One region of the Streptomyces sp. OZ13 genome, then DNA from elsewhere that is predicted to be linked to it. Evidence: riboswitches for the same ligand, from Rfam matches in the RefSeq annotation. Region 1 holds a riboswitch; the other holds the start of a gene.
What was found. A riboswitch is a leader RNA that binds a small molecule or an ion and turns the genes downstream of it on or off. The one in region 1 is predicted to bind cobalamin.
Positions count from the first base shown of each region.

Region 2: linked by a shared signal. The riboswitch ahead of ACTMTU_RS32000 (ABC transporter substrate-binding protein) and the one ahead of ACTMTU_RS33550 (cobalamin biosynthesis protein) in region 1 are both predicted to bind cobalamin.

Region 1 covers NZ_JBQHCZ010000023.1:37,193-42,735, forward strand. The annotation lists gene ACTMTU_RS33540 (putative cobaltochelatase) at 1-708, opposite strand, end outside; gene ACTMTU_RS33545 (cobyric acid synthase) at 797-2,305, opposite strand; gene ACTMTU_RS33550 (cobalamin biosynthesis protein) at 2,302-3,255, opposite strand; cobalamin riboswitch at 3,345-3,490, opposite strand; gene ACTMTU_RS33555 (hypothetical protein) at 3,615-3,836, opposite strand; gene ACTMTU_RS33560 (anion permease) at 3,849-5,078, opposite strand; gene ACTMTU_RS33565 (class II aldolase/adducin family protein) at 5,288-5,543, shown strand, end outside.
Region 2 covers NZ_JBQHCZ010000020.1:87,958-93,500, reverse strand. The annotation lists gene ACTMTU_RS32020 (hypothetical protein) at 1-83, opposite strand, end outside; gene ACTMTU_RS32015 (DinB family protein) at 340-849, opposite strand; gene ACTMTU_RS32010 (ABC transporter ATP-binding protein) at 966-1,748, opposite strand; gene ACTMTU_RS32005 (FecCD family ABC transporter permease) at 1,745-2,710, opposite strand; gene ACTMTU_RS32000 (ABC transporter substrate-binding protein) at 2,755-3,783, opposite strand; cobalamin riboswitch at 3,822-4,018, opposite strand; partial or broken gene ACTMTU_RS31995 (iron chelate uptake ABC transporter family permease subunit) at 4,116-5,039, shown strand; gene ACTMTU_RS31990 (SRPBCC domain-containing protein) at 5,216-5,543, shown strand, end outside.

The sequences.
Region 1 (5,543 bases):
CTCCTCCTCACCGGCCCAGCGTGCCGCGAAGCCGCCGGCGTCGTCGTCGTACGCGAGCCTGCGCCGTACGACCTCCACCCGCTGGTCGGGGTCGCGGGAAGCCGCGACCTCCACGGTGAGCCCGAAGCGGTCCAGCAGCTGCGGCCGCAGCTCGCCCTCCTCGGGGTTCATGGTCCCGACGAGCAGGAAGCGGGAGGCGTGCCGTACGGAGACGCCTTCACGCTCGACGTACGAAGCACCCATGGCGGCGGCGTCCAGCAACAGGTCGACGAGGTGGTCGTGCAGCAGGTTGACCTCGTCGACGTACAGCAGCCCCCGGTGCGCGTCCGCGAGCAGACCGGGCTCGAACGCCTTCACGCCCTCGGCGAGCGCCCGCTCGATGTCGAGCGCCCCGACGAGCCGGTCCTCGGAAGCGCCGACGGGCAGTTCCACCATGCGCGTCGGCCGTGCCACTCCCGGCCCCGCCTCGTGCGGGCCGTCCGGACACGCCGGGTCCGGGGCCGTGGGGGCGCAGGAGAACCGGCACCCCGCGACCACGTCGACGTCCGGCATGAGGGAAGCGAGCGCCCGCACGGCGGTCGACTTGGCGGTCCCCTTCTCGCCGCGCACGAGCACGCCGCCGACCGCCGGACTGACCGCGTTGAGCAGCAGGGCCAGCCGCAGGTCGTCCATCCCGACGACCGCGGTGAACGGATAGGGGGTGCTCATCGCCTGATCACTCCTTCGCTGGAGCCGCGGAGCGGCTCGCCTGTGCCCTGCCGGATTCGCCGGCGGGCCGATTGCCCGGCGACCGCTCTCACGGCGCGCCCGGAGGGATGAACGGCAGTCCCGCCGGCGCCCCTTCCTCGATCAGCCTCATCAACGCCCCCGTGTCCGCGTGCTCTTCGATCAGATCCCCCAGCCGGTCCAGCTGCTCCTCGCGCAGCGCGTCGAAGCACGTGTCCGGCGCGGGCACGAAACGGCGGCCCGCCTGTGCGGCGACCTCCCGCAGGAAGGCCCGCCGGAAGCCGTCGCTCTCCAGCGACCCGTGCCAGTGCGTGCCCCACACGGCGCCCACCCGGCAGCCGTCGAGGAAGGCGTCGCCGCCGAGGACCTCCGCGACGCCGTGATGGATCTCGTATCCCTCGACGCGTGTGCCGAGCGCCTCGCCGACGGGCCGGGCGAGGGTCTTCTCCGGTGCGAACCGCACCCGTACGGGCAGCAGCCCGAGCCCGTCGACCGCGCCGGCCCTCGACTCGACGTCGTCCTGGATGTGTTCGCCCAGCGCCTGGAAGCCGCCGCAGATGCCGAGCACCGGCCTGCCCTCTGCCGCGCGCCGGACCAGGGCGTCCGCGAGGCCGCGCTCACGCAGCCACGCCAGTGCCTTCACCGTGCCGCGCGTGCCGGGGACCACGACCAGGTCGGCGTCCACGAGCTCCTCCGCCCGGTCCACGAACCGGACCACGACGCCCGGTTCCGCCGCCAGCGCGTCCACGTCCGTGAAGTTCGACATCAGCGGGACGGCGCACACCGCCACCCGCAGCACGTCCTCACCGACGGGCGCGGCCACCACCGACTCCCGCACGGCGCCGCGCAGGGACACTCGCAGCCCGTCCTCCTCGTCGATACCGAGCCCGTGCGCGTACGGCAGCACCCCGAACGTCCGCCGCCCGGTCAGCCCGAGCAGCATCTCGAGCCCCGGCTCCAGCAGCGACACGTCACCGCGGAACTTGTTGACCAGGTAGCCCGCCACAAGGGCCTGGTCCTCGGGGCTCAGCAGCGCCGTCGTACCGAAGAACTGGGCGAAGACGCCGCCCCTGTCGATGTCCCCGACCACGAGCACCGGCAGCCTGGCGGCCCGTGCGATGCCCATGTTGACGATGTCCGTGCGGCGCAGGTTGATCTCGGCCGGACTGCCCGCCCCCTCGCAGATCACGGCGTCATACGTGCCCCGCAACTCCTCCAGGCACGCCATCACCGGCTCGAACAGCTCCCGCTGCCGGCCGCCGTGGTACCCCTTGGCGCTCAGCTCGCCGACCGGCCGGCCCATCAGCACCACCTGGCTGGAACGGTCGCTGCCCGGCTTGAGGAGGACGGGATTCATCAGCGCGGTCGGCTCCACCCGCGCGGCCTGCGCCTGCATGGCCTGCGCCCGCCCGATCTCCGCGCCCTCGCGCGTCACGAACGAATTCAGGGACATGTTCTGCCCCTTGAACGGCGCGACCTTCACGCCCTGGCGCACCAGCCACCGGCAGATCCCGGCGGTCACGACACTCTTGCCCGCGTCCGAGGTGGTCCCGGCGACGAGCAGCCCCCCACCGGTCATGCCGGCCTCCTTCCGCCGCGGCCATGCCGCAGCACCCGCCCCGCCGCGCAGACGGCGAGGGTCAGCAGGCCGACCCGGCGCGAGAGCCGCACCGCCCGTCCGATGTCACCGAACTCCACCGCGCGCCCGGCCTTGTTGAGCACCGGCCGGTGCTCGACCCGCCCGCCGTACGAGAGGGAACCGCCCAGCCGCACGCCCAGGGCACCCGCGAAAGACGCCTCCACAGGGCCCGCGTTGGGGCTGGGGTGCTTGGCCGCGTCCGCGCGCCAGGCCCGTACGGCTCCACGCCGGTCCGGGCCGCAGAAGGCCGCCAGGACCGCGGTCAGCCGGGCGCCGGGCCACCCGGCGACGTCGTCCAGGCGGGCCGACGCCCAGCCGTACCGCAGGTAGCGGGGGGACTTGTGGCCGACCATCGCGTCCAGGGTGTTCACCGCCCGGAAGCCGACCAGCCCGGGCACGCCGGCCAGCGCCCCCCACACCAGGGCCCCGACGACCGCGTCGGAGGTGTTCTCCGCGACGGACTCGACGACGGCGCGGGCGATCTGCTGCTCGTCCAGGGCCTGCGGGTCGCGTCCGCAGAGGTGGGGCAGCCGCTTGCGGGCCACCTCGACGTCACCTGCGGCCAGCGCGTCGCCGATGGCCGTGGCCTCCCGCCCCAGGGTCGTACCGCCGACGACCGCCCAGGTGGCGGCGGCGGTCAGGGCGACGGACGCGGCGGGGGAGCGGCGTACGGCGCGGGAGGCCAGCACGGCGGCCGCGACGGCGCCACCGGCGCACACAGCGGTGTGCAGGGCGCCCCGGCCGCGGTGGTCGCGCCAGAGGACACGCTCGACGGCGCTCGCGGCCCGTCCGAACGCGGCGACCGGATGCCCGCGGCGGGGATCGCCGAGGAGCAGGTCGCCGGCGAGGCCGGCGGCGGCGCCGTACACGAAGACTCGGTCGGCACGCATGGGATCAGCGATCCCAGGGGTGGTGTCCGACGGACAGGGCTGTACCGCGTCCGGGCATGCGAAAAGTCCTCACTCAGGGTCCGCGCCCTGGTTCGACGTGACCGGCGGTGAGAGTTCCTGGCTCCCCGGGACCGTTCATCCCGGGTGACAGTGGCGGGACCGCGCCGGATTCGCACCGGACTTCCTCTTCTGCCGCCGTTGTTGGCCCCGGCAGTCCACCACGCCCGCGAACGCCCGTCAACCCACCCTTGACCTGCGGCGGGACAGTGTGCCGAGCCCCACACGGGCGGACACACGACCGCCGGGCCGCGAACACCCGGGGGTGCTCGCGGCCCGGCCGTCGAAGGGCGGTGCGGTCGTCAGACGACGATGAGGTAGATCCCGTAGGACACGGCCGCCGCGCAGAGCGCGAAACAGGCGTACGCGCCGGTGCGGGCCAGTGCGCCGGAGCCTCCGGCCCGGGTGGCCGCCTCCTGCTTGGTGAGGCCCACGATGCCCAGGGTGAAGAGTCCCACCAGCGCGACGGTGGCGACGAGGCTCACGCCGAAAACGGAGCCGAGAGCAGTCCAGTCGATCTTCATTCCGTTACTTCCTTACACCGTGGCCGGGCGGGGCGACTCGGTCTCGGGTTCGGCCGGGGCCGCGATGGTGGCCTTCAGGTCACCGGCGGGCGGCGGGGTGACGGCCGCGATGGCGGTCGTGACGACGCCCGCGGGCTCCTCCTCCACGTCGTTGACGTTGGTGTGGTCGACGACCTGACGGCGCGAGATGAACCAGATCGCGACGCAGGAGGCGACGAGGAAGACGGCGACGGCCGCGACACCCCAGTCACCCTGCTTGGTGACGTACTCGGAAGCCGCCGCGACGAGACCGGCGGCCGGCAGGGTCAGACCCCAGGCCACGAACATCCGGGTGGCGGTGGACCAGCGGACCACACCGCCCTTGCGGCCGAGCCCGGCACCCATGACGGCACCGGAGCACGAGTGCGTCGTCGACAGGGAGAAGCCGAGGTTGGAGGAGGCGAGGATCACGCTGGCCGCGCTGGTCTGGGCGGCGAAGCCCTGCTGCGGCTGGAGGTCGGTGAGGCCCTTGCCCATGGTGCGGATGATGCGCCAGCCGCCGAGGTAGGTGCCGAGCGCGATCGCCACACCGGCGGAGACGATGACCCACATCGGAGGGTTGGAACCGGGGGCGACCACGTTGCCGGCCACGAGGGCCAGCGTGATGATGCCCATCGTCTTCTGGGCGTCGTTGGTGCCGTGCGCCAGGGAGACCAGGCCCGCGGAGGCGATCTGCCCGGCTCGGTAGCCCTTCGCCGTGGCCTTCGGGTCCGTGTTCTTGCCGATCTTGTACGTCAGCCGGGCCGCCAGCATCGCGGCGAGGCCGGCGACGAGCGGCGCGGCGACGGCCGGGATCAGGACCTTGGTGACGACGACGCCGCCGTTGACGCCGCCGAAGCCGACCGAGGCGACCGTGGCGCCGATCAGGCCGCCCATGAGGGCGTGCGACGAGCTGGACGGCAGGCCCACCAGCCAGGTGAGCAGGTTCCACAGGATGGCGCCGACGAGCGCCGCGAAGATGACTTCAGGTGTGATGCCTGATTCGTCGACCAGTCCACTGGAGATCGTCTTGGCGACCTCCACGGAGAGAAAAGCACCGACGAGGTTCAGAACGGCGGACATGGCCACCGCGGTTTTGGGCTTCAGAGCGCCGGTCGAGATGGTCGTCGCCATCGCGTTGGCGGTGTCGTGGAAACCGTTCGTGAAATCGAACACGAGAGCTGTCACGATCACAATCGCGAGCAGCAGCGTGATGTGTTCCATTTACCCAGGCAATCGTTTGACGTCATTGACGCGAGGACCGTAAGCAACCTGGATGAACGGAAGGTGAACTGGGTCGGGCGCTGCGGTGTCCCCAAGTGATGCCGGCCGATTCCGCTTGTCCGTTTTCGGACCCCGCGGCGCTCCCCGCAGCCACTCGAACACCCTCCGTGTCCCCGTGCCCGCCGGCCTCGCCTGAAAGGATCGCGGGCATGACTGATGAGGCGCGGCAGAGCGCGGTCGAACGCGCATGGCGGGAGCTCGTGGACACCGCCCGCAGAACGGCGGCAGAAGGCCTCGTGGTGGGCACCTCCGGCAACGTCTCCGTACGGGTGGGCGAACTGATCCTCGTCACCCCGAGCGGAGTCCCCTACGACCGGCTCACCCCGCGGGACACCGTCGCCGTCGACCTCGACGGCAGACAGGTCATCGGCGACCTGCGGCCCACCAGCGAGCTGCCGCTGCATC
Region 2 (5,543 bases), on a different contig from region 1:
TCGTCCCTGGCGGACAGGTGCACCGTCACCCGCCGGCCGCCCGACGGCGACGGCCGGTGCACAACGATCGGCGCCCTACCCACACCTCAAGACTGCCGTCTCGTGGGCACGGCAGCCACTCATACCGGGCTTTTTTCTGCTCGCCGCCGCTGAGCGTCGCTGTCGGTCGTCGCGCGACCGGGAAGGAGCCGGTCCGCTCACCCCGAGGGCGGCGTGGAGCGGCAGCGGGAGCGGCCCGAGGCTCCCGGCGACGATGGCGCTCGTCGCACAGCACGGGCTGATCTTCTGACGAAGCGCCGCGGGTCCTACGACGCCGGGAGAACGGTGGACGCTGCGGGCTCAGGCACCCACGGTCCCGTCGACACCCTCACGCAGAAAGTCCGCGTGCCCGTTGTGACGCCCGTACTCCAGAAGCACATGCACCATCACCATCCGCAACGAGACCTCCTTGTCCCATCTGGGCTGATATCCGGCCTGGTCCAGGGAGTTCGCCTCCCGCTCGATACGGCGCGAGTTCTCCACCTCGGCCTCCCAGGCCGCGAACGCCTCTTCCCTGGTCGACGCGCTCGCGTCGTACGCCGCCTGGAAGTCGATCTTGTCGGACCAGACCATGGGCGCGTCGTTGTCCTCGAACACCCGACGGAACCACGCACGCTCCACCTCCGCCATGTGTCGCACCAGGCCGAGCAGCGACAGCGTGGACGGGGGCATCGACTGCTGCCGCAACTCCTCGTCGGTGAGCCCTTCGCACTTCATGGCGAGGGTGGCCCGGTGGTAGTCGAGGAAAGCGCGCAGCATGTCACGTTCGTTGCCGAAACCGGGCGGTCCTGTGCGGTGGTCGCTGGTCACTCGTCTGCTCCTCGTCCGTGCCTGCATGGAGGGCCAGTATCTGCTTCCGCCGGCCGGCCCCGTGCGGAGATCGTCGATCACGTCCGACAGCCACCGTGGAGCCGCGGCGCCGTCGGTCATGCGGGGCGCCGCGTCAGGGTGCCGAGGACGCGTATGTGCGGGCGGCCGTCCGGCTCGGGGGCGGTGACCGCGACGCGTACGCCGTAGACGTCGGCGATCAGCGTCTCCGTCAGCACCTCCTGCGGGGTGCCCGCGGCGACGACACTTCCTTGCCGCAGGACCACGACGTGGTCGCAGTACATCGCGGCGAGGTTGAGGTCGTGCAGGGCGACCACGCTGGTCACGCCGAGTCCGCTGACGAGGCGGAGCAGGTCGTGCTGGTGCTGGATGTCGAGGTGGTTCGTCGGTTCGTCCAGGAGCAGTTCGCGTGGCTCCTGGGCGAGGGCCCGGGCGATCTGCACGCGCTGGCGTTCACCTCCGGAGAGCGTGTGCCAGGCGCGGTCGGCCCGGTCGGTGAGCCCCGTGCGGTCGAGGGCGTCGCGGACGGCCCGTTCGTCGGCCGGCGACGGGTGGGCCCAGGCACGCCGGTGGGGAATGCGACCGAGCCGTACGACGTCGACGGCGGTCAGCTCGACCACGGTGTCCGCCTGCTGCTCGACGACGGCCACCCGACGGGCGACGTCCCGGCGGGGTATGCGCTCCAGGGGCCGGCCGTCCAGCGTGACCACCCCGGAGGCAGGGGCGAGCACGCCGCAGAGGATGCGCAGCAGTGTGGACTTTCCCGAGCCGTTGGGACCGAGCAGGGCGGTCGTCGCACCGGGTCCCGGTGCGACACTGACGCCGTCGAGGATCAACTGTCCACCGGCCGTGCGGGAGACGCGATCGGCGATGAGGGTCATCGGGCCACTCTCCGGGTGCGGTACAGAACGAGCACGAACGCGGGCACGCCGATCAGGGAGGTCATGACACCGACCGGCACTTCCTGGGGTTCGATGACGGTCCGGGCGACGGTGTCGACCCAGATCAGGAAGACGGCTCCGCCCAAGGCCGTGGTGGGAAGCAACCTGCCGTGTCCGGGCCCGACGAGGGCGCGGGCGGCGTGGGGGAGTACCAGGCCGACGAAGCCGATGGCGCCCGCCGAGCTGACCAGGGCGGCCGTGAGCAGGGCGGTGACACACAGCAGCAGGAGTCGGGCGCGGCCGACGTTCACGCCCAGGGTGGCCGCCGCGTCCTGCCCGAAGGCGAACGCATCCAGGGTCCTCGCGTGACCCAGGCAGACGGCCAGAGCGGCCCCCAGAGCGGCGAGGCACAACCACACGTCGGTCCAGCCGGCCCCGCTCAGCGAGCCGAGCAGCCAGAACAGCACGCCGCGGGTGGTCTCCGCGTCGGCGGACGTGACGACGACGAACGAGGTGAGCGCGGAGAACAACTGCATCGCCGCGACGCCGGACAGCACGACCCGGTCGGTGGTGCCGCCAAGGGTGTGGCTCAGCAGAAGCATCGCGGCGAACGAGCACAGAGCACCGGTGAAGGCCCCTGCGGAGACGGAAAGCACCCCGCCGCCGACGCCCAGGACGACCACGGCGACGGCACCGGTGGAAGCTCCGGAAGAGACGCCCAGGACGAAGGGATCGGCGAGCGGGTTGCGCAGCAACGACTGCATCACCGCCCCGCACAGCGCGAGTCCCGCGCCGCACACGGCCGCCAGAAGCGTGCGCGGGAGGCGGAGGTTCCACACGATGCCGTCACGGATCGGGGTGAGACCCGAGACGTCGCCCCTCAGGTGCGAGGCGACGACGGACCAGACGTCACGGACGCCGATGTCCGCCGGCCCGATGGTGATGGCGAGTGCGACGGACATCGCCAGCGCGGTGAACCCGGCCGCTCCGCGCAGCAGCGCGGAGGTCACTTCGCGAGGCCGAACCGGCGCAGCGCGTCGGCCACTTGCTCGACGCCCTCCACCGTGCGGATCGTCGGGTTCATGGCCTGGCCGCTGAGCAGGACGTACCGCTTGTGGCGTACGGCGTCCATGTTCCGTGTGACCGGATCGGTCTCCAGGAACCGGATCTTGTTCGCGGCGCTCTCCGCGGTCTGCGACTTGCGGGTCAGGTCGCCGATCACCAGGACGTCCGGGTCGCGGTCCGCGACCGTCTCCCAGTTGATCTGCGGCCATTCCTCTGTGGTGTCGTCGAAGACGTTCTTCGCACCGGTCTCACGGGTGATGACGCCGGGAGCGCCGCAGCATCCCGCCATGTACGGGGACTCGGCGTTGGCGAACCAGTACATCAACGTGACGTCGGAGGCGTCGAGTCCCGCGGTGGCCTTGCGCACGCGGGCCTCGAGTTCCGCGACCAGCTCGTCGCCGCGTTCCTCGACGCCGAACACGCGGGCGAGGTCGCGTACTTCACCGTGGACGGTGTCCATCGTCAGCGGGCTGGTGCGCACGCCGTCCCCGTCACCACTGTTGTCCTTGCCCACGCAGTCCGACGGCGAGAGGTATGTCGGCACGCCGAGTTCCTCGAACTGCTCGCGCGTGGCCACACCGCCCTTGCCGAGGGTGGAGGCGAACGAGGCGGTGACGAAGTCGGGTTCGGCGGCGAGGACCTTCTCGAAGGACGGGTTGTTCTCCGCGAGACGCTCCACGCCGGCGGCGGGCTTCTCCAGGCCCTTCATGACGGGGTCGGTCCAGGTGGCTGTCCCGGCCATCCGGTCGGCGAGGCCCAGAGCGAGCAGGATCTCGGTGGTGCCCTGGTTCAGGGAGACGGCGCGCTGTGGACCGTCTCCCTGGATCTCCACTTTCTTCCCGCAGTTCTCGATGACCCGCGCACCGGCCTGCGGAGCGGAAGAAGGCCGGGGCGAGGTACCGCACCCGGTCAGCAGCAGCATTCCACTGAGGAGTACGGCGGACGAAGCGGTCGGGCGGTTGAAGGGCACAGCGTCGTTCCTAGCGTCGAGGGCCCATGCGCGGGGCCCGTCCCTACGGTGTGCCAGCAGGTCTTCGGACTCGGGGTCAACCGGACGAGGCGCCTTCCCGGGCCGGTGTCCTGGCCCAGTGGCTGTGTGCCACGCCCGTCGCCCTCACCGCTGCGCGTCAGCTCCGGATTCGCACCGGATTCCCTGACTCACGTACACGCACGTACGGAGTTCGACTGGCTCGCGGAAGCTACCACAGGGGTCGAAGTCCGGGCCGTCCACGGGGGTGTGGGGCGCCGGTCGCCCGGAGCGTGTGAACTCGGCCGGTTTCGGCCTTGTGTCCAAGGACCGAGACCCTTGTTCTGGCGGCCCTGCTCGTGGGCGTGACGATCGCCGCTGTACTGCTCGGCGACACCAAGCTGTTGCTGGGCGACGTGATGAACTGGTGCCAGGGGCGCGCCGGCCGGACGATCACGTTCGTCCTCGACACCCGCGTTCCGCGGGTACTCGCCGCGCTCCTCGCCGGCGCGGCGCTTGCCCTGGCCGGGACACTCGTCCAGTCGGTGACCCGCAACCCCCCTTGCGGAGCCCGGTGTCCTGGGCGTCTCCGGTGGTGCCGCCCTCGGCGCCGTACTCCTTGTGACCACGGTGCCCCTGGCCGGATCATGGAGCGTCGCCGGTGCGGCGTTCGCCGGCGCCGCGGTCAGCTCCCTCGTCGTCTTCGGACTCGCCGGCGAGGCGGATTCCAGCAGAACCGGCTCGTTCTCGTCGGTTTCGGAGTCGCCACCGGGGCAGCGGCGCTGATCAGTCTCCTCATCGTCCTCACCGACCCGTTCAACGCCACCAAGGCGCTCACCTGGCTGTCCGGATCGACCTATGGGCACACGCTGCCCGATGTCGCGCCGCTCGCCGTCGTGCTCGCCGTGGGTGCGGCCTTCACGGTGACGCGCCGCACGGAACTCGACCTCATGTCGCTCGACGAGGACATGCCGAGACTCCTCGGCATCGGCCTGTCACGGGGGCGGCTCGGCTTCCTCGTCCTCAGCGTCCTGCTCAGCGCCACCGCAGTGGCCGCCGCCGGCACGATCGGTTTCGTGGGGCTCGTGGCACCGCACGCGGCCCGTGCCCTCGTCGGCCGGCAGCACGTACGGGTGGTGCCGGTCGCGGTGCTCCTCGGCGCCGTGCTCGTGTGCACCGCCGACCTGGTGGGCCGCACGGTGATCGCACCGGCCCAGCTCGGTGCCGGCCTGATGACCGCCGCGATCGGGACTCCGTAATTCCTCCATCTGCTCGTACGCAGCCGCAGGTAGCGCGAGCGCCGCCGTTTTCGACGGACCGCCGGTCCGGTCAGCAGGGCCGGCACCCGCATGGTGCAACCCCTGGGTTGCACGTCAAAGTCTGATGTGCAACTCTGGGGTTGCACTGATGGTGGAAGCGAACAAGGAGTCCCCTCATGAGCGAGGACCGGATCGAAAGCGAAACCCTCATCGCAGCGCCGCTGGAGCGGGTCTGGTCGCTGGTCGCGCAGCCCGGGTTCTGGGTCGCCGACAAGGCGAGCCTGCCCGGCACCGTGGCCAGGGAAGGCGAGTCGATGGTGGCCAAGAACTCCGAGCACGGCGACTTCCCCGTGCGGGTGGAGAAGGTCGAGCCGCCCACCTACCTGGCGTACCGCTGGACCAGCGCGTTCCCCGGAGAGGAACTGCGTGAGGACAACAGCACCCTCGTGGAGTTCACGTTGACCCAGGAAGGCGAGCGGACGCGGCTCCACGTCGTCGAGAGCG